Regions from separate parts of the Stenotrophomonas sp. TWI819 genome, predicted to be linked through region 1. Evidence: predicted binding sites of a transcription regulator. Region 1 holds the regulator's gene; each other region holds the start of a gene.
What was found. The regulator FliA, encoded in region 1, starts transcription of late flagellar genes. The targets are predictions, from matches to a motif close to TAAAGTTTNNCNNNCNNNGGCCGATAA.
Positions count from the first base shown of each region.

Region 2: flgM (flagellar biosynthesis anti-sigma factor FlgM) is a predicted target of FliA. The motif match lies at 3,910-3,936, and genes of this name have one in related genera.
Region 3: ABE463_RS11760 (methyl-accepting chemotaxis protein) is a predicted target of FliA. The motif match lies at 4,975-5,001, and genes of this name have one in related genera.

Region 1 is NZ_JBDJKY010000008.1:29,501-36,692, forward strand. Features, by position in the region: gene flhF (flagellar biosynthesis protein FlhF) at 1-454, shown strand, start outside; gene ABE463_RS12225 (MinD/ParA family protein) at 441-1,328, shown strand; gene ABE463_RS12230 (RNA polymerase sigma factor FliA) at 1,325-2,071, shown strand; gene cheY (chemotaxis response regulator CheY) at 2,088-2,480, shown strand; gene ABE463_RS12240 (protein phosphatase CheZ) at 2,480-3,094, shown strand; gene ABE463_RS12245 (chemotaxis protein CheA) at 3,100-4,938, shown strand; gene ABE463_RS12250 (flagellar motor protein) at 5,018-5,758, shown strand; partial or broken gene motD (flagellar motor protein MotD) at 5,760-6,632, shown strand; gene ABE463_RS12260 (ParA family protein) at 6,773-7,192, shown strand, end outside.
Region 2 is NZ_JBDJKY010000001.1:590,573-597,764, forward strand. Features, by position in the region: gene ABE463_RS02570 (PAS domain S-box protein) at 1-175, shown strand, start outside; gene ABE463_RS02575 (EAL domain-containing protein) at 180-1,931, shown strand; gene ABE463_RS02580 (ATP-binding protein) at 1,932-3,155, opposite strand; gene ABE463_RS02585 (flagellar protein FlgN) at 3,241-3,579, opposite strand; gene flgM (flagellar biosynthesis anti-sigma factor FlgM) at 3,576-3,878, opposite strand; gene flgA (flagellar basal body P-ring formation chaperone FlgA) at 3,988-4,635, opposite strand; gene ABE463_RS02600 (chemotaxis protein) at 4,741-5,685, shown strand; gene flgB (flagellar basal body rod protein FlgB) at 5,972-6,367, shown strand; gene flgC (flagellar basal body rod protein FlgC) at 6,371-6,778, shown strand; gene ABE463_RS02615 (flagellar hook capping FlgD N-terminal domain-containing protein) at 6,805-7,192, shown strand, end outside.
Region 3 is NZ_JBDJKY010000007.1:164,767-171,958, forward strand. Features, by position in the region: gene ABE463_RS11745 (response regulator transcription factor) at 1-538, opposite strand, end outside; gene ABE463_RS11750 (DJ-1/PfpI family protein) at 543-1,670, opposite strand; gene ABE463_RS11755 (PA4780 family RIO1-like protein kinase) at 1,860-2,720, shown strand; gene ABE463_RS11760 (methyl-accepting chemotaxis protein) at 2,813-4,945, opposite strand; gene ABE463_RS11765 (L,D-transpeptidase) at 5,149-6,123, shown strand; gene ABE463_RS11770 (M23 family metallopeptidase) at 6,128-6,823, shown strand; gene ABE463_RS11775 (hypothetical protein) at 7,014-7,192, shown strand, end outside.

The DNA.
Region 1 (7,192 bases):
GGTTCACGAAGCCAGCAGCGGCAGCGACCTCAACCAGCTGCTGGAGCGCCTGAAGGACTACAAGCTGGTCCTGATCGACACCGCCGGCCTGGGCCCGCGCGACCGTGCACTGGCCGCCCAGCTGCAGTGGCTGCGGGCCGCCGAGCAGATCCGCACCCTGCTGGTGCTGCCGGCCAACACCAGTTTCGGCGATATGGACGAGGTGGTCCGCCGCTTCAGCGCCGCCAACCCCCAGGGCGTGGTGCTGAGCAAGCTGGATGAGACCGGCCGCTTCGGTACCGCCCTGTCGGTGGCCGTCGACCACCGCCTGCCGATCACCTGGATCACCGATGGCCAGGACGTTCCTGAAGACCTGCACCGTGCCAGCGCGGCCAATCTTGTACTTCGCCTTGAAGATTTGCGCCGCGCGGCCGATATGCCCTGCAACCCGGAGTTGAACCATGCCGTCGCGTGAGTACGCCAAGCTGACCCAGACCTTCCCGTTGTCGGCTACCCGAAGCCAGCCGCTGGGCCCGGTCCGCACCATCGCCGTCACCGGCGGCAAGGGCGGCGTGGGCAAAACGAACGTTTCGGCCAATCTGGCCGTGGCGCTTGCCAGCATGGGCAAACGTACCCTGCTGCTGGATGCCGACCTGGCCCTGGCCAACGTCGATGTGATCCTGGGCCTGAAGCCGACCGTGACCCTGGCCGACCTGGTCGCCGGGCGCTGCACGCTGGAGGAGGTCATCATCGAAGGTCCCGGCGGCGTGCTGGTGGTGCCGGCCGCCTCGGGCCGCCGCAACATGGCCGAGCTGCAGCAGGCCGAGCACATCGGCCTGGTCAACGTGTTCTCCGAGCTGGAGCGCGAACTGGACATCATGGTCGTGGACACGGCCGCGGGCATCACCGACGGCGTGCTGACCTTCTGCCAGGCCGCCCAGGACACCGTGGTGGTGGTCTGCGACGAACCGGCCTCGATCACCGATGCCTACGCCCTGATCAAAGTCCTCTCGCGCGAACGCGGCGTGGACCGCATCCAGGTGGTCGCCAACATGGTGCGCGACCCGAATGAAGGCCGGGTGCTGTACGAAAAGCTGACCCGCGTCTGCGAGAAGTTCCTGGCCGATGTGTCGCTCAACTACCTCGGCTGTGTGCCGCAGGACGACTGGTTGCGCCTGTCGGTCCAGCGCCAGCAGCCGGTGGTGAAGGCCTACCCGTCCAGTCCGTCGGCGCTGGCCTTGACCGAGATCGCACGCCGTACCGCACGCTGGCAGGCCCCGACCGAGCCGCGGGGTGGCGTCGAGTTCTTCCTGGAACGCATCCTCAAGCAACGCGGGGTGACCGCATGAAAGGCGCCGCACAATACAAAGAGGTCCAGCGGGTCGCCGCGAACGAGTGCATTGCCCAGCACTCGGACCTGGTCCGCCGCATCGCCCACCATCTGGCGGCACGTCTGCCCGCCAGCGTGGAGGTCGACGACCTGATCCAGGCCGGCATGATGGGTCTGATCGAAGCGTCGCGCAGCTATGACGCCGACCAGGGCGCCTCGTTCGAGACCTATGCCTCGATCCGCATCCGTGGCTCGATGATCGATGAGATCCGCCGTGGCGACTGGGTGCCTCGCTCGGTCCATCGCCGGGCCCGCGACGCCGCCGCCACCATCCGCCGGCTCGAACAGAGCACCGGACGCGCCGCCAGCGCCACGGAAGTGGCGGCCGCGATGGACATGCCGCTGCCGGACTACCTGCGCCTGATGGAAGATGCCTCGCGCGGCCAGGTGCTGAGCCTGGAATCACGGATCGAGGACCAGGGCGAGCTGGACACCGTCGCCCAGGGCGGCCCGACCCCGCAGCAGGTGCTGGAGCGCGGTGAGTTCGGGCGTGAGCTGGGCAACGCGATCGGGCTGCTGCCCGAGCGCGAACAGCTGGTCCTGTCGCTGTACTACGAGCAGGAACTGAACCTGAAAGAGATCGGCGCCGTGTTGGGCGTCAGCGAATCGCGCGTGTGCCAGATCCATGGCCAGGCCGTGCTGCGCCTGCGTGGCCGACTGAAAATCTTCGAGGCGGCCGACGCCGGCCTCGAGAACCATTAAGACCGAGGAAAGAGCTTTGGACAAGAACATGCGTATCCTGATCGTCGACGATTTTTCGACCATGCGTCGTATCGTCAAGAACCTGCTGGGCGATCTGGGCTTCACCAACACGGCCGAAGCCGAGGACGGGCATGCCGCGCTGATGCTGTTGCAGAGCCAGCCGTTCGATTTCGTGGTCACCGACTGGAACATGCCGGTGATGACGGGCATCGACCTGCTCAAGGCCATCCGCGCCGACGCCAAGCTCAAGACGCTGCCGGTGTTGATGGTGACCGCTGAAGCCAAGCGCGAGCAGATCATCGAAGCGGCCCAGAACGGCGTCAACGGCTACATCATCAAGCCGTTCACCGCCCAGACCCTGGAAGAAAAGCTCGGCAAGATCTTCGAGCGTCTGGCGGCGAGCGCCTGATGGAAACCCTGAGCGACAAATCAGCGCTGGTGCAGCGCCTGCAGGATGCACTGGCCGCGCTGGAATCGGGTGACGAAGCCGCGTGGCGTCAGGAAATCGACGCACTCGCCGCGCTGCGTACCCAGCCGATGATGGCCGGGTTGAACCGGCTCGCCCGCGAACTTGGCCAGGCACTGGGCGAGCTGCCCAGCCTGCCCAGCGAAGCCGGCGAACTGGACGATGCCTGCGCACGCCTTGACCATGTGGTGGCGATGACCGAACAGGCCACCCACCGCACCCTGGACCTGGCCGAAGAATGCCGCACGCTCACCGAGCAGCTGCGCGCCAATGGCTTGACGGCCGACCAGGACCAGCAGCTGGACCGCATCCGCCACAACCTGACCGAGATCGCGCTCACCCAGAGCTATCAGGATCTCACCGGGCAGATCATCCGCCGCGTGGTGGGCATCGTGCGTCGCGTGCATGAGGGCTTCAGTGCCCTGGGCCTGCCGCCGCAGGACGACACCGCGCACAAGCGTGACAACGGCCTGGCCGGCCCGGCCGTGACCGGTCTGGACCGCCACCAGGTTTCACAGGTCGACGCTGACGACCTGCTCTCCGATTTGGGACTTTAACGATCATGAGTGCTGTTCCAGACGATATCGCTGCCGACTTCATCCTCGAGGCCCAGGAGATCCTGGATCGCCTCGGCGAACAGCTGGTGTCGCTGGAGCAGGCGCCCCAGGACAGTGACCAGCTCAACGCCGTGTTCCGCGGGTTCCACACGCTCAAGGGCGGCGCGGGCTTCCTCGGCATCCAGGCGATGGTGGAGCTGTGCCACGCCGCCGAGGAAACCCTGGGCATGGCACGCTCGGGCCAGGCCACGCTGCAGGCCCATCACTTCGATGCGGCCCAGCAGTCGCTGGATTACCTGCAGTCGATGCTGGATTCGGTCTCGGCCGGCACCGAGCCGGGCTATGCCCCGCCGGAACTGATCGCGCAGTTCGACGTGAACGGCCCGGCCACCCCGGCGGCTGCCACCAGTGCCGCGGCCGGCCCCAGCAGCGGTGAGCTGATCACCGACGATGAATTCGAAGCGCTGCTCGACCAGTTGCATGGCGGTGCCGCACCGACCGCCGTCGCCGCCAGGAAAGACGACGGCATGATCAGCGAAGACGAGTTCGAATCGCTGCTCGACCAGCTGCACGGCGGCGCGGCACCCGGTGCCAAGGCCGTGCCGGCCGCACCGGCCCCGGCGCCGCGTGCGGTGGCAGCGCCCGCCGCGCCTGCCGCCAACAAGCCCGCGCCCAACAAGCCGGTTGCCGAGGCCGAGCACACCGTGCGCGTGGACACCAAGCGCCTGGATGCGATCGTCAACCTGATCGGCGAGCTGGTGCTCTCGCGCAACCGGCTCAAGACGCTGCGTGCGCGCCTGCACGATGAAGAGCTGGACCGCGCGGTCTCCACGCTGGACATCGCCACCGCCCGCCTGCAGTCGGCCGTCATGCGCACCCGCATGCAGCCGGTCGGCAAAGTGTTCTCGCGCTTCCCCAAGGTGGCCCGCGATGTCGCGCGCTCGCTGAAGAAGGAAGTGGAGCTGGAACTGATCGGCGCGGAAACCGAGCTGGACCGCAACCTGGTCGAAGCGCTGGCCGATCCGCTGGTCCATCTGGTCCGCAACGCGATCGATCACGGTGTGGAAATGCCGGAGCTGCGTGAAGCGCAGGGCAAGCCCCGCAGCGGACACGTGCGCCTGTCCGCGCAGCAGGAAGGCGACTACGTCAGCATCGAAGTGCAGGACGACGGCGCGGGTATCGACCCGGAACGCCTGCGCCAGAAGGCGCGCGAGAAGGGCCTGATCGATCCGGAAGCCGCCGCCCGCCTGAGCAGCGAGGAATGCCTGCACCTGGTGTTCCTGCCGGGCTTCTCGACCAAGCAGCAGGTGACCGACATCTCCGGCCGCGGCGTGGGCATGGACGTGGTCCAGTCGCGCATCCGCGAGTTGAGTGGTCAGATCCAGATCCAGTCCGAGCTGGGCCGTGGCAGCCGCTTCATGATCCGCGTGCCGCTCACCCTGGCGATCCTGCCGACCCTGCTGGTGCAGGCCGGCGAGGACGTCTACGCCCTGCCCCTGGCCCGCGTGATGGAGGTGCTGCATGCCCCCAACACCTCCCTGGGCTGGTTCGACGGCCGTGCCGTTCTGGACCGGAAATCGCACACGCTGGCCCTGGTGGATCTGCGTCACTGGCTGGATGTGGAGCCGATGCCGTCCTCGCTGCTGACCATCGTGGTGCTGCAGGCCGGTGAAGCCCGCTTCGGCCTGGTGGTCGACCAGGTCCGCGGCCGCGAGGAAGTGGTGATCAAGCCGCTACCCAAGGCCCTGCGCGGACTCCGTGGCTATGCCGGCGCGACCCTCATCGGTGATGGCCGCATGGCGCTGATCCTGGACGTGGACGGGCTGCGCACCAACCACGATTGACCGCGTGAAAGTGTGACCGCCGCATCACTGGATTCCTTCGGCGTCTCAAGTCCCATTCACACAAGCCGATAACGGACCCATGGACAGACTCAGCCTCATTGGACTTTTCCTCGCGCTGGCCTCACTGGTCGGCGGCAGCATCCTCAAGGGGGCCGGTCTGGCGTCGCTGTGGTCGCCGGCCGCCTTCGTGATCGTCATCGTCGGCACCATCGCCTCGATCCTGCTGCACACCTCGCCGGCGGTGTTCAAACACGCCTTCAAGATCGTCAAGTGGGTGATCCTGCCGCCGAGCAGCGACCGCCGCCACCTGATCCAGCAGATCGTGGAGTGGAGCAACATCGCCCGCCGCCAGGGCCTGCTCGGCCTGGAAGCCCAGGTCGATGCCCAGGACGACCCGTTCCTGCGCAAGGGCCTGCAGCTGCTGGTGGACGGCGTGGAGCCGGAGACCATCCGGCACATGATGGAAATCGAGCTGAGCAGCCAGGAGAGCCAGGACCTCGCCGCCTCCAAGGTGTTCGAGGGCATGGGCATCTATGCGCCGACGCTGGGCATCATCGGCGCCGTGCTCGGCCTGATCGCGGTGATGAAGAACCTCGCCGACCCGAGCAAGCTCGGCCACGGCATCGCGGCGGCGTTCACCGCCACCATCTACGGCATCGCCTCGGCCAACCTGCTGTTCCTGCCGGTGTCGGCCAAGCTCAAGAGTGTGATCCACCACAACAGCCGCGACCGCGAGATGATCATCGAAGGGCTGATCTCCATCGCCCAGGGTGAAAACCCGCGCAACATAGAAACCAACCTGTCCGGGTTCCTGCACTGACATGGCCCGCCGCAAGCACCACGAAGAACATGCCAACCATGAGGCCTGGGCGATTCCCTACGCCGACCTCATGACGCTGCTGCTCGCCTTCTTCGTGGTGATGTACGCCATCTCCTCGCTCAACGAGGGCAAGTACCGGATCATGGCCGATGCGTTGACCACCGCCTTTGGTGGCGCGCCGCGCACCATCAACCCGGTGCAGGTCGGCAACCAGCAGGTTCAGGGCGGCGGCTGGGACAGCCCCTCGGTGATCAAGGCCGGCACCAAGGTCGGCCCGTCCGCGCCGGCGCCGAGCAACGACCCCACCCTGCTGCCGGCGATGGCCTCACAGATGCGCATGCCCGTCTCCATGCGCAACCAGGAACAGCTACAGCGCGCCGAGCGCCAGCTCAACGGCATCGCCGACAAGCTCACCGCCACCCTGGCCCCGCTGATCGAACGCGGCATGATCACCGTGCGCCGTACCGAGCTGTGGATCGAGGTGGAGATCAACAGCGACATCCTGTTCCCGACCGCCTCGGCGACGCTGGACGTGCACGCACGCGACACCCTCTCCACGCTCGCCCAGGTGCTGCGCGATGCGCCCAACGGCGTACGCGTGGAAGGCCACACCGACAACATTCCGATCGCCACCGCGCTGTTCCCCTCCAACTGGGAACTCTCCGCCGCGCGTGCGGCCAGCGTGGTGCATCTGTTCGCCGACCAGGGCCTGCAGCCGGCGCGGCTGGCGATGGTCGGGTACGGCCAGTTCCGCCCGCGCGAAAGCAATGGCAGCGCTGAAGGCCGCAACCGCAATCGGCGGGTGATGGTGATCATCCTCGCCGACACCGCCGCGAGCGTCGATCCAATCACCGACCGGCTCAGTGCCGATGCCGAGGCGGTCGACACCGCCGCAGCACCCAGCGCCACCCGTACCCCCCCTGTTACCCCCATCGCACCGGTGCAGTTGCCACCGGTGCCGGCCGGCAGCCGTGTTGGCGCCGCCGTTCCGTCTGCAATGAAGGAGTGAACCGCATGCGTATCTGGGCTGTTGCCAATCAGAAAGGCGGCGTGGGCAAGACCACCACGACGCTCGCGCTCGGCCGTGGTCTGGCCACGCAGGGCCACCGCGTGCTGTTGATCGATCTGGATCCGCATTCGTCGCTCACCCGGGCCTTCGGCGTGCCGCTGGATCCACCGCCGCAGGGCGTACTGGAGCTGTTCGGCGCGCCGCCGGCCGAGCTGATCACCCTGGCCCATCACAGCAGCATTCCCGGCCTGGACTACGTGTGCGCGCAGGCGGCACTGGCCACGCTGGAGCGCCGCAGTGCGAACCAGCCAGGCCTCGGCCTGGCGCTGCAGAACGCGCTCGCCCGCCACCAGGGCCAGCACGACTACATCCTGCTCGACTGCGCCCCCACCCTGGGCCTGCTGATGATCAACGCGCTGGCCGCG
Region 2 (7,192 bases), on a different contig from region 1:
AGGCTTCGATCCGGAAGGCCCACGCGGCCTCGGCCTGATCGTGATGCGCGAGCGCGCGCAGAGCGTGGGTGGCACCCTGCGCATTGAATCGGCGCACGGCGCCGGTACCCTGATCGACCTTTACCTGCCGTATCGCGCCTCGGGCGCGACGGCTCACGACTCTCTGGAACACTGAGCCCATGTGGAATCCTTCCCTGCCCCTGGTCAGCATCGAGGACGCGCCGCCCCGCCTGGGCGCCGGCAACCCTGAGCTGCAGGCCATGGTGACCGAAGCTGCCTCCGGCGGCACGCCGCTGATGCTGATGCACGTGGACATCGACCACTTCGCCTCGGTCAACGAGAACATGAGCGCCGAAGTGGGCGATCAGGCGCTGGTACTGGTCGCCCAGCGCCTGCAGCACCACCTGCGCGGGCGCGGCAAGCTGTGGCGCCACGGCAGCGATGAGTTCCTGCTGGCCGTCCCGCGCACGGCCGAAATGCCGCTGCCCGAAGACCTGGCCGAGGAGATCCGCCAGCAGCTGGAGCTGCCGCTGTCGGTGCTGCCGTACACGCTGTTCATGACCGGCAAGCTGGGCGTGAGCCTGTGCCCGGAACACGCCACCGGCGTCTCGCGCCTGCTCGATCACGCCGAAGACGCGCTGTACCAGGCCGCCCGCGAAGGCGGCAATGCGGTGCGCATCCATGCGGTGGATACGCCCTCCAGCGCGCACAGCGAGAGCATCATCGCGCGCCAGATTGTCGACGCGATCCCCAATGGCGAGCTCAAGCTGCGTTACCAGCCGCTGGTGAGCGCCCGCGATGGCCACGTGGTCGGCATGGAGGCGCTGCTGCGCTGGCAGTCGCCCACGCTGGGCATGCTGGTGCCGGAGCGCTTCATGCGCACCGCCGAGCGGCTGGGCATCATCGTGCAGATCGGCACGTGGGTGCTGGAAGGCGCCTTGAAGCAGGCCAAGCTGTGGCGCGACCAGGGCTTCGACGATTTCACCATCGCGGTCAACGTTTCAACGCTGCAGTTGCTGCGCCCGAACTTCTTCGCCGAGGTGATGTCGCTGCTGCAGGCCGCCGGCGTGCCGGCGCACATGCTCACGCTGGAGATCAACGAAAGCGCGCTGACCAACAACGTCAACTTCGTCCACGAGACGCTGGTCAACCTGCGCAACGAAGGCATCAGCCTGAGCCTGGACAACTTCGGCACCGGTGATTCCAGCCTCAGCGCGCTGGTCCGCTACCCGGTGGACAAGCTGAAGATCGACCGCAGCTTCATCAAGAGCGCACCGGCCGGCAACCGCGAGGCCGCGATCGCGCGCGCGATCATCGCCATGGGCCACCAACTGGGCATGACGGTGATCGCCAACGGCGTGGAGTCGCAGGCACAGCTGGGCTTCCTGCGCCGCAACGACTGCGATGTGTTCCAGGGCTATCTGTTCGGTGAGCCGATGTCGGCCGATGCCGCCGGCATGACCCTGCGCCGGCGCTACCTGCGCCCTGAGGCCTTCGCCGAGACCCGCCCGGATCGCACGTTGTTGCTGCTGGACGACGAGGAGAACGTGCTGCGCTCACTGGTGCGCCTGTTCCGCCGCGACGGTTACCGCATTCTCGCTGCCGGCAACGTGCGCGATGCGTTCGATCTGCTGGCCATCAACGACGTGCAGGTGATCCTGTCCGATCAGCGCATGAGCGACATGAGCGGCACCGAGTTCCTGGGCCGGGTGAAGATGCTCTACCCGGACACTATCCGGCTGGTGCTGTCCGGCTACACGGACCTCAACACGGTGACCGATGCGATCAACCGCGGCGCGATCTACCGGTTCCTGACCAAGCCGTGGAACGACGATGAGCTGCGCAAGCACATCCACCAGGCGTTCCGCACGCACGAGGAACAGCGCCGGGCCAACACCGCGCCTGCGGTGGCTGCCCCGGCAGACGACTGATCAGCGCGGCTGCTTGATCGGCAGCACCACGCGGAATTTCGACCCCACGCCCGGCGTGCTGTCCAGGTCGATGCGACCGTGGTGCTTGTTGATGATGCTGTAGGAGATCGACAGGCCCAGCCCGGTGCCGCTGCCGACCGGCTTGGTGGTGAAGAACGGATCGAAGATGCGCTGGCGCAGATCCGGCGAGATACCCCCGCCGGTATCCTCGAACTCCACCCAGACTGTCTCGCCATCCACGCCGGTGCGCACGTTGATCGTGCCGCGGTCGGCGATGGCATGGCCGGCGTTGAGCAGCAGGTTCATGTAGACCTGGTTCAACTCCGACGGCAGGCACTCCACCAGCGGCAGCTGGCCGAACTCGCGGTGCAGGGTCACCTTGTACTTGAGCTCGTTCCAGATGATGTTGATCGTGGATTCCAGACCGGCATGCAGGTCGACCAGCTTCCACGACTCATCGCGGCCGGAGTAAGAGAAGTCCTTCAGATCGCGCACGATGCGCGTCACCCGCTCGATGCCCTCGCGCGATTCGGCCATCAGCTGCGGCAGATCGCGGCTGATGAAATCGATGTCGAAGCGCTGACGGATGTCGTCGATCTCCGGGATCAGTGCCTTCGGATCGGGCGCACGCAGCGCACGCTCGTACGCTTCGATCACGGTGAACAGACTGCGCAGGTATTCCTGCAGGCTGCCCAGGTTGGAGTGCACGTAGCCGATCGGGTTGTTGATCTCGTGCGCCACACCGGCCGCCAGCTGGCCGATGGAGGCCATCTTCTCGGACTGCAGCAGTTTTTCCTGGGTGCCGTTGAGGCGCAGGTAGGCCTGGCGCAGCTCGGCATGACGCTGCTGCAGCTCGCGCTCGTAGTCTTCCTGGCCTTCGATACGGCGGAACAGCGCCAGATAGTGCCGCTGGCCGCCATCGTCGTGGTGGTAGACGTGGGCGATGACCATGCGCTCACCGACCGGCAGGCTGCCATTCCAATGGCCGTGGAGGCGTGCCTGCTCCAGTGCATCGGGCGGTAGCAGCTGGCGCAGCCATTGCGCGGGGGTCAGCTCGGCATCGCGTTCGGCCTGGCCGAGAATCTCACTGACCGCGGTGTTGGCCAGCGCGACGCTGCCGTCCTCACGAAACAGCAGAACCCCTTCCTTGATCCGCTCGAACAGGGCAAGCAGAACCGGATGCGGGGGCAACGGGGCGGTGACAAGGGAGGACGTTACGGTCACGGTCACATCGGGCGGCTGGAAAACAGGCGCCCAATATACGCGGTGACGTCATCGTCGGCAGCCTGGGGCCGCCGGATCGGGCTGCTCAGGCGACCGCGAGCGGCCGCCGGGTGTGCAGCGTGTGCGACTGGCCCTTGGCGTCGTACGCCGAGGAATCCTCGCTGCGGCCGAGTTGGCGCAGCGCCCAGTTGACCTCGCGGCGCCGCCGCGACAGCAGCACGCCGTTGGCGCGATTGCGCTCGGCCAGCTCCTGCACGCGCTCGGCCTGGCCGAGCGGCAATGCGGCCTCGAGGGCCCGCAACGCCTCCAGCTTGGCACCCGTCGCGCGGATCAGGGCCTGCACGTCATGCTCGACCAATGCCTGGCGTTCGACGTCCAAGGCATCGCTGAGGCGCTGCAGCGGCTCGCTCATCGCCAGCTTCATCCCTGCAGCTGCTGGTCCAGCTCAAGCATGCGCGAGGCGATCGCGTCGGGATTGATCTTGTAGGTGCCGTTCTGCAGCGAATCACGCACGGCCTGGACACGGTTGGCATCGATTGCCGGAGCCGTGGACAGTTCACGCTGCATGGCCTGCAGGCTGGTGGCTTCGCCAGTCAGGCGCAGGCTGTCGGCAGCCTCCACCGGGCGCGCCGGGGCATCGGTGCTGACGCTGGGCTTGTTGCCGAGCGCAACACTGCGCAGATGGGCGGTGGCCTGCAGGTTGCCGTCGATTTTCTGGCTCATGGGTTTGTCCTGGAAGTACGGTTCACAAGGGATAACGGCCAGTCAGCCGCCATCTTTAGGGGAATATTGCAGGTTTTGCGGTAAAAGTGGCCCGTATTCACAATTCTGGTCAGCGCGCCACTAAAACGTCACCGCTGGCCGCGACGGTGCCCTGCACGATCTTGCGCGAAGAGAGGTTCTCGACCGAGACCCGCTCATTCTCGCCCGCGTCGGCCATGGCGCGCCCGGCAACCCGGACCTCCACCCCGCCGCGCCGGGACACCAGGGCGACACTGTCGCCGCGCCGCACCAGCCGCTGGGCAACCAGATCGTTGGCCGACAGCAAGCTGCCGGCGCTCAGGGTCCTGCGTGCCACCCGGCCAACCGCCGCCGCCGGATCGGCCAGCGCAGCACCGGCGATCCGTGCCGCATCACGCTGGCCAGTGGTGATATCGGCCGCCGCCAGGGTTTCTCCAGCAGCCACGCCTCTATTGAGAATGAGCACGGTCTGGTTGCGCCGCACCTTTACCGGTACGAACAAACGCCAGCCGCCCGCGTCGGGGCAGCTCACCTCCACTGTACTGGTCCCGGTGGGCTGGGCGGCCAGCGGTTGACCACACGCCGGCAGGCGCAGTGCCGAATCCAGGGTGGTGTCACCTTCGCTGCCGGCCGGCAACGTCCCCAGCGCCGCCTGGCGGATGCTGTCCACTGGTTGCCAGCCCCCAGCGGCCCAGGCGGGCGCGGCCAGCAACAGTGCGGCAAAGAGAACAGAACGCATGGGCACTCCACGGGCAAGGATCATGCGCAGCTCGATGCAAGGGTCATGCCGAACTCCTGCGCGCAGGGCGCTCAAGTCGCCGCCGGTGCCGCCGATACCAAGTCCATGTCCCATGACCTGCTCAACCGCATCGACCAGCGTACGCGACTGGCCGGCCACAATCGTCTGGCCCTGCTGCTGTTCCGGCTGGGTGGACGTCAGCTTTTTGGCGTGAATGTCTTCAAGGTGCAGGAAGTGCTGCGGCGCCCGGATCTGTTCCAGGTGCCGGGGCTGCCCAGCCAGTTCGCCGGTGTGGCCGATGTCCGTGGCCGCTCGGTGCCGGTGCTGGACCTGGGCCTGGCGATCGGCCACCCCGAGCGTGAGCCCGATGCCGACAAGGCGCCGGGCTACCTGGTGGTGACCGAGTTCAACCGTTCCATCCAGGGCTTCCTGGTCAGCGGTGTGGAACGCATCGTCAACATTGCCGTCGAAGACATCCACCCGCCGCCGGAACTGGGCGCCGAGTCCAGCTATCTGACCGCAGTCACCCGTTTTCAGGGCGAACTCATCCAGGTGATCGACGTGGAAAGCGTGCTGGCCGACATCGCCGAAGTCCGCGGTGAGGCCGTGCTGGATCCCTCGATGGCCCTGCCCGCCGACGCCCCGCCGATGCAGGTCCTGGTGGTGGACGACTCCCGCGTGGCCCGCCAGCAGATCCGCAGCGTGCTGGACCAGCTGGGGGTCGGGGCGACCCTGCTCTCGGACGGCAAGCAGGCGCTGGACCACCTGCTGCAGATCCACGCCTCCGGGGAGAACCCCGCCGAGCGCTACGCGATGGTGATCTCCGATATCGAAATGCCGGCGATGGACGGCTACACCCTGACGACGGAAATCCGGCGTCACCCGGGCCTGGCCGGCCTGTACGTGCTGCTGCACACCTCCCTGTCGGGCGTGTTCAACAACGCGATGGTCGAGCGGGTCGGCGCGAATGCGTTCGTGGCCAAGTACTCGCCGCATGAGCTGGCGGACTTCCTGCTGGACCGCCTGAAGAAGGTCGCGATGGCGGCGTAAGGGGCGGCCGGCGCTGGCGCCGGCGTCCTTCCCCCGGTGGGTGTACGGCATCCATGCGTCGCGTGGATGCACACCCGGGGTATGGCTTGCGCATCCACGCATGGCGTGGATCTACCTTGGGGCTTGGCCCTTTTATCCACGGATGGCGTGGATCTACCCCGGGGCATGGCCCCCTTGCCCTGGGGTGGTGAATTCCCCGGCGTGAACATGCCGCCAGCTACCTTCGCGCCCTGCCCTCTGGCACGCCGCTTGCACTGCCCCTGGCATCGTCCCGTGGGAGTGCGCCATGCCCAATCTGATTTCCAACTATCTGGGTGTCCATGCCCAGGCCATGCCGTTGCGCGAGCAGCGGATGAAGCTGATCGCCAGCAACCTGAGCAACGCCGATACCCCCGGCTACAAGGCCCAGGACCTGGATTTCGATGCCGCGTTGCGTAATGCCCAGGGCCTGGATGCAAACGGCCTGATGAAAACCACCAACGAACAGCATTATGAGATCGGCGGCGGGCTGAACCCGTTCCAGATCGCCAAAGAAGGCGTGCAGCCGAGCATCGACGGCAATACCGTCGACCCGGATGCCGAACGCGCCGCTTACGGCCGCGCTGCGCTGGAGTACCGCGCTTCGCTGAGCTTCGTCGAATCCAAGGTGCGCTCGATGCTCACCGCGATCACGGGGCAATAAGCCATGAGCAACCTGCCCATTTTCGATATCGCCGGTTCCGCGCTGCAGGCGCAGTCCGTGCGCATGAGCACCATTGCCTCCAACCTCTCCAACGCCGACACCGTCGCCGGTTCGGCCGATGCGGTCTACAAGCCGCTGGAGCCGATCTTCCAGTCGGTCACCAGCCGCACCGACCCGAACATCACCACGGTGCAGGTCAAGGAGATCAGCCAGAGCAACGCCGCGCCGATCCAGCGCTACGAGCCGGGCCACCCGCTGGCCGATGCCGATGGCTACATCTACCAGCCCGACGTGGACCCGGTCGCGCAGATGGTCAACCTGATCTCGACCTCGCGCAATTACCAGGCCGGCGTGGAGATGCTGACCACCGCCAAGGAACTGGCGCTGGCCACGCTGACCATGGGTCGCTGACCCTCACTCCCCAGGAATCGACCCCCATGAGCACCACCAACGGCGTTGGCCAGAACAGCAGCGACATCTACACCGCGCTGGGCCTGAACGCACCCAACAGCGACACCAGCAAGAAGAAAAGCACCCTGGACCAGGCCGACTTCATGCGCCTGATGACCGAGCAGCTGCGTCACCAGGATCCGCTCAAGCCGATGGACAATACCCAGATGGTCGCGCAGATGGCGCAGCTGTCGCAGGTCCAGGGCATCACCGACCTCAACAACACGGTCAAGGGCTTCCAGGATTCGATGTCCAGCGACCAGATCCTGCGCGGCGCGGCCCTGGTGGGTCACGAAGTGCTGGTGCCCTCCGAGAAGCTCGCGCTGGAGAAGGACGGCGACGTCACCGGCATGGTCGCCGCGCCCAGCGCCGGCT
Region 3 (7,192 bases), on a different contig from region 1:
TCAGCTCGCTGCGGGTCACCGTGCGCGGCCATGCCTCGGCCAGCAGCACCAGCAGGCGATACGCGGTCTGCGGCAGCCCAAGCACCTGGCCGCGGCGAGTCGCGCTGCCGCTGCGGCGATCGATATCCAGCGAGCCAATGCGCAGCACGTGACCTTCGCGCCGCTCATGCCGGTGCGCCAGCGCCAGGCACCGCGCCAGCAGCTCCTCACCGGCGAACGGCTTGACCAGATAGTCATCGGCACCGGCCTGGAAGCCGACCAGCTTGTCGGCCAACGTGTCACGCGCGGTCAGCATCAGGATCGGGATGTGGCGGTCGGCCTGCTCGCGCAGATGGCTGCACACGCGCAGGCCATCCATGCCCGGCAGGGTCAGGTCCAGCACCAGCACGTCCGGCGGCTCGTCCAGCGCCATCTGCAGGCCGCTGAGCCCATCGGCGGCGAAGGCCACGCGATGGCCGCGCGCCTCCAGCAGCGTGGCCATGCCGGCGCGCAGCGCCGGGTTGTCCTCGATGACCAGGATGTGCAGGCCGTCATGCATGGCGTCAGCCTTCGATCGTGTCCTTGAGCTGCCTAGCTTCGGCCATGTCAGGATGCGTTTCCAGCAGTTTGCCGAGCACGCTGCGCGCCTGTTCCACCTCGCCCAGCCGCCAGTGCGCCTGCGCGATGCCCAGCGGCAGCTGCGGCTCGCTCATGTACGGCGCCGCCAGCTGCATGATCGCCAGGGCGTCACGCACGGCCGCATCGTCCTGCGCGGCCTGCAGCTGGTAGTAGCCGAGCACGCCGATCAACTGGTCGTGATAGCCGGTGCGGTTGCTGGCCAGCTCGCGCTTGACCGCGTCGGCCTCGCCGTCGAGCAGCCGCTGCACCAGCGTCATGCTGGCCTCATCACGCCAAGGGGTGCGGGCGACCGGGGTACGACCGGTGGCGCGCACGATCGCTTCGGCGACCGCCGGCGTGGAGTACGGGTTCTGCCCGGTGATCAGACGCCCGTCCACCACCAGCTTGGGCATCATCAGCGGCGCCTGCTCCCAGCGCGCACCGCGCTCGCGCAGCGCGGTTTCCAGCAGGAACGGGAACTCCTTGGCCCAGCGCTTGCCGAACACGCCCTCCTCCGCATTGGTGAAGCCGGTCATGCGGCGCCCGGCGACCAGCAGTGATCCGTCCGCCAGCCGCACATCCACCAGCGCTGCCGGGCCGTGACAGACGGCCGCGACCACGCCGCCTTGATCGTGCAGCGTGCCCAGCACCGTGCGCAGCGCGGCATCAGCGGGCAGATCGAACATCGCGCCCTTGCCGCCAACCACGTAGACCGCCGCATAGTCGGCCGCACGCAGGGTCGCGGTGGCGCGGGTATCAGCCAGCAACGCGGTCGCCGCCGGATCGGCCAGCACGCGCGCGTTGAAGGGCTCCTTCGGGTCGAACTTGTCGGCTTCCACCGGCCCGCCGCGCGGGCTGGCGACCTGCACGGCCAGGCCGTTGTCGCGGAAGATCAGGTAGGCCTGGGCGAACTCGTCCATCTCGAACCCGGGGCGGGTCTTGCCGTGATCGCGGCCTTCGCCGCTGACGACGATCAGCACCGTATCGGACGCCGCGGGGCGGGCATGCAGTGCGGGGACAGCCAGCAGCAAGGCCAGAACGGCACCGGTGCGGCGCAGCAGGGACAGCATCATGGGAGCACTCCTTGGGAAGTGAGCTCAGCCTGCCGCGCGGATGTGAAGCAGATTTCAAGCGGTCGCCTGCGTGCACGCAGCTGAACAACCCGACCGCCGGGCGCCGTGTCGATGGCTCCATCGGCCCGAAGATGCGAAAATTCCTCCCCCTCCAGGGCAGGCCCCGCGCCAGCCGATTCCCGAGATACCGTGAAGACCCCCCAAGGCTTGCAGGCGCTGATCGACGACGGCGTGATCGATGAAGTGCTCCGCCCGCTCAAGAGCGGCAAGGAAGCAGCGGTATATGTGGTCCGCAGCGGCGACGATGTGCGCTGCGCGAAGGTCTACAAGGACATGGCCCAACGCAGCTTCCAGCAGCGCGTGCAGTACCAGGAAGGCCGCAAGGTCCGTGGCAGCCGCGAAGCGCGCGCCGTGGGCAAGGCCAGCAACTACGGCCGCAAGCAGCAGGAAGCGGCCTGGAAGAACACCGAGGTCGATGCGCTGTACCAGCTGCGCGATGCCGGCGTGCGCGTGCCCGAGCCGTATGGCTACTTCCACGGCGTGCTGGTGATGGAGCTGGTCACCGATGCCGAAGGTTATTCCGCCGCGCGCCTGGGCGAGGTCGAGCTCAGCCCGGAACAGGCACGCGAGTTCCACCAGATCCTGGTCCGCCAGGTGGTGCGCATGCTGTGCTGCGGCCTGATCCACGGCGATCTGTCGCCGTACAACGTGCTGGTCGGCCCGGAAGGCCCGGTGGTGATCGATTTTCCGCAGGTGGTCAGTGCGGCGGGCAACAATGCCGCACGCACGATGCTGCTGCGCGACGTCAACAACCTCACCGCGTACCTGGGCCGCTGGGCGCCGGAGCTGCTGGAGACCTGGTACGGCGAGGAGATGTGGGCGCTGTTCGAGGCTGGCGATCTGCTGCCGGACAGCGTGCTGACCGGTGAATTCGAGCAGGATGAGAGCACCATCGATCTGGATGGCGTCCGCCATGCCATCAACGATGCACGCGAAGAAGCACTGATCCGCCAGCAGGGTCGCGAAGCGGCGGAAGAGAACGAGGACTGAGCCGGGCGCGCCGCTGCGGCGGCCAGCCGGATCGGTATGAAAAAGCCCCGCCGGAGCGGGGCTTTTCTGTACTACTCAGCGCACGCGTGCCATCACGCCGCCTGCAATGCCGCCGGGCGACGCAGGCTTGCCGCGCTGTTGTCCAGCTTGAACACCGCCACCGATTCGGTCAGTGCATACGCCTGTTCTTCCAGCGCGCGGCTGGCAGCGGTGGCTTCTTCCACGAGCGCCGCGTTCTGCTGGGTCACCTGGTCCATCTGCACGACCACCTGGTTGACCTGCTCGATGCCGGCGGCCTGTTCCTTGGTCGCGGCGGCGATGTCGCTCATCAGCTGATTGGTGCGCGAGCTGGCCTGGGTCAGGCGGGCGATCGCCGCTTCGGACTGCACGGTCACGCTCAGTCCGGTCTTGACCTTGCTGCTGGACTCGTCGATCAGGTCCTTGATCTCCTTGGCCGCCGTACCGGCACGCTGCGCCAGCGTGCGCACCTCGGTGGCCACGACCGCGAAACCGCGCCCGTTCTCACCGGCACGGGCCGCTTCCACCGCCGCGTTCAAGGCCAGGATGTTGGTCTGGAACGCGATGCCATCGATCACCGAGGAGATCTCGGAAATGCGCGCCGAGGACTGGTCGATCTCGCTCATGACGGCTGCCATCTGCGCGATGGCCTGCTCGGTTGCCTTGACCGCGGCACCGGCCGCATGGGCTTCGTGGTCGGCCTGGTTGGCCAGTTCGGCGTTCTGGCGGACTGTGGAGGTCAGCTCTTCCATCGAGGCAGCGGCCTCTTCCAGATTGGCCGCCTGCTGCTCGGTGCGGCGCGACAGATCGCTATGGCCTGCGGCCAGTTCCTGTGCGGCATCGTTGATGCTGCCGGCTGCCCCCTGGATCTGCTGCACGATGCCGGTCAGCTGGACAGCGGTTACCGTGGCATCGTCGCGCATCTGCGCGAACACACCTTCGTAGTGGCCGTCCATGCGCGAGGTCAGATCGCCGGTGGAGATCGCACGCAGCACCTGCGACAGGTCGGCGATGCTGCTCTGCGAGCTGGCCATCATCCCGTTCAACTGGGCGACCATCGCGCGGAACTGGAACTGGAAGCTCTGCTCGGTACCACGCACCGAGAAGTCGCCCGCACGTGCAGCCGACGCCAGCGTCTCGATCTGCTGATTGATCGCCATCAGGCTGTCCTTGACGGTCGCCATGGTGGTGGTCAGCACGGCCTTTTCGCCGGGATAGGTGTCCAGATCGCGGCTCAGGTCGCCGATCGCATAGCGCTGCATCACCTCGACCATGTGGAACTCCACGGCCACGTGTGACCCGACGAGCTCGTTGGTGGCGCGGATCATGCGTCCGAAATCGCCGGGGAAGGCGGCTTCGTCCATGCGGTAGCTGATGGCGCCGGCTTCATGCTGGCGGGCCATGTCCAGCTGGGCAGTGATCGCGCCCTGGACGGTCTGGCGGACCGTGGCCATGGCGTTGCCCAACTGGGTGATCTCATCGCGGCCGCCCAAGCGGAAGTCCTGCTCCAGGTCACCCTTGGCCATGCGGGTGGCCAGACCGACGGCGCGGGCCAGCGGGCCGGTCAGGCTGCGTCCGATCAGGATCGAGGCCGTGATACCGACCACCAGCGCGACCGCACCCAGCACCAGCAACTGCAGGAAGGTGCGCTCGCCCAGCCGGATCGCTTCGGCGGCGGCCTCGCGGCTCTGCTTTTCTTCATAGTCCACGCCATCGCCCAGCGCCTTGTTCCAGGCATTGGCGGCTTCCTGCACGGCGCCCAGGGTCAACGCAGTGGCAGACGCAAAATCCCCCTGCTTGAGCTGCTCGCTCATCTGCTTGTTGAGCGGGCGCGCGACCGCGCGGGCCGCCGCGATGGCGTCGCCGATCGCTTTGTCTTCGGCGCTGGTGGGCAACGCCTGGTAGGCGGCCCAGCTGGCTTCATAACGCTTCACCAGATCGGCGATGCGCACTTCGTCATCAGCCAAACGGTCGCCCTGGCGGATCAGCATCTCACGCCGCACCACCATCATCTGGTTGTTGGCATCAAGCATGTCCGACAGCATCCGGACCTTGGCCACATTGACCTCGACCACCTGCTGCATCGACTGTTTCTGTTCCGCGCTGCCGGTTGCGCCGATGGCGACGACCGCAGCCACCAGCAGCAACAACAGGCCGAAGCCCAGGCCAAGCCGCCAGACAACGCTGACGTTCCGCAAATAATCCATGACAACTTCCAAACGTGGGGGGTGCACTGGTATCGGCCTTCCCTGGACGGCCTTGATCCGTGGGCGTGTTGACGGGTGAATGGGTTCACGTAGTGGACACATTGGCCGGGCCGGTGCCCACACTCAGCCGCGCGTCAGGCTTTTCACGGCCGCTGCGCATGCCCGGCAGGCATGGTGGAAGCACGTCTCTCCTGGAATCGCCGATGACCCTTCGCCTGCACCAGATCGCCCGCCTGTCCGCCCTCGCCCTGGCGCTGGCCGCCCCTGTCTGGGCGGTCGCCCAGACGGCACCGGCCGCGGCACCGGCGACCGCCACGGCCGACACGCCGCTCGCCACCGGGCCGCGCTCGGACCTGCATGCCCAGGTGCTGCTGGACCGCGCGCACTTCTCTCCGGGGCAGATCGATGGCGAAGTGGGTTCCAACCAGAAGCGCGCCGTGTCCGGTTTCCAGGCCGCACGCGGGATCAAGGTGACCGGTGAGCTGGACGATGCGACCTGGAAGGCCCTGCAGCCGGACAGCGCCCCGCCGCTGGTGCGCTACACGCTGACCGCCGAGGATGTTGCCGGCCCGTTCCAGCCCGTGCCGAAGGGGCCGGCCGAACAGGCCAAGCTGACATCGCTGGGCTTCGGCTCGGTGGAAGAAGCACTGGGCGAACGCTTCCACGCCTCACCCGACCTGCTGAAGACGCTCAATCCCGGTGTGGACCTGGGCAAGGCCGGCAGCGTGATCCAGGTGCCGAACATCGCGGTCACGCCGCTGGCCAAGGCCAGCAAGCTGGTGATCGACAAATCCGACTCGACGCTGCGGCTGTTCGATGCCGACGGCAAGGTGTATGCGCAGTTCCCGGTGTCCTCGGGCAGCAAACATGACCCGTTGCCGATCGGCAAGTGGAAGATCCTCGGCATCTCGCGCGATCCGACCTTCCACTACAACCCCAAGCTGTTCTGGGACGCCAAGGCCGGCGACAGCAAGGCGGTGCTGCCACCGGGCCCAAACAATCCGGTCGGGGTGGTCTGGATCGACATTTCCAAGCCACATTACGGCCTGCACGGCACACCCGAGCCTGGCCACGTGGGCAAGACCGAGTCGCATGGCTGTGTGCGCCTGACCAATTGGGATGCGCTGCAGGTGGCCGATGCGGTGGATGCCTCCGTGCCCGTCGTGATGCAGGAGTAAGCGCATGAAGACCCTGCGACTGCTGGCGGTGGGCCTGGTGATCGGTGTGGTCGGCTATTGGTTGCTGGGGCCAGGGCCCTCGGCCCGCCTCGGCGCCGCCGAACCGGCGAAGGTGGGCTCGGCCACGAGTTCCACCCGTGCCGCACTCGACGCACCGCCGCCGCCATCCCCCCCGGCCCGCGCACCCGCACCGATCCCGACCACGCCCCTGCCGCCCGCGCCTGATGCGGGCGGTGTCGCACCGCCCCCTGCGGATGCCACCGGCGCCCTGTTGCTGCCGGTGCAGGGCATCCGTGCGGACCAGTTGCAGGACACCTTCACCGATGCGCGCAGCGAGGGCCGCGTCCACGATGCCATCGACATCCTGGCGCCGAACGGCACGCCGGTGCTGGCCGTCGCCGACGGCACCGTCGAGAAACTGTTCGACAGCGTGCGGGGCGGGCTCACCGTGTACCAGTTCGAACCGAGCGGTCGGTACTGCTATTACTACGCCCATCTGGACCGCTACGCCGACGGTCTGGCGGAGAAAAAGACGGTCAAGCGCGGTGAGGTGATCGGCTATGTCGGCAGCACGGGCAATGCCAGCCCGGAAGCGCCCCACCTGCATTTCGAGATCCATGTACTGGGCCCGGAAAAGCAGTGGTGGAAGGGCGAATCGATCAATCCGTACCCGGTGTTGAAGGGTCAGCAGGCGATTTGATCAAGGCGGGCCGCATGCCACGGCACCACGATGGCGGGCGTGGTCACAGCCGTCCGACGGCCGCGGGCAACCAGTAAAACTACTGGCGCGAATGCGGGATTTTGCCGTTGTCCCGATCTGCAGCGCAGCGGACACTGGCCGCTGACGGCACGCCTCGACCGCCACACCCGCTCTGGAGATGATTGTGATGATGATCGCGCACCGTGTTGCCCTGCTCCTGCTCTGCGCCGGTGCCGCAGCAAGCACCGCCGCAGCGCAGGACCTGCCCGCCACCGCACCGGACCGCTTCGCGATGCTGGATCGCAATGGCGATGGCAAGGTCAGCCGTGATGAGTACGACGGTGACGCGTTCTTCCGCCTGGTCGATGC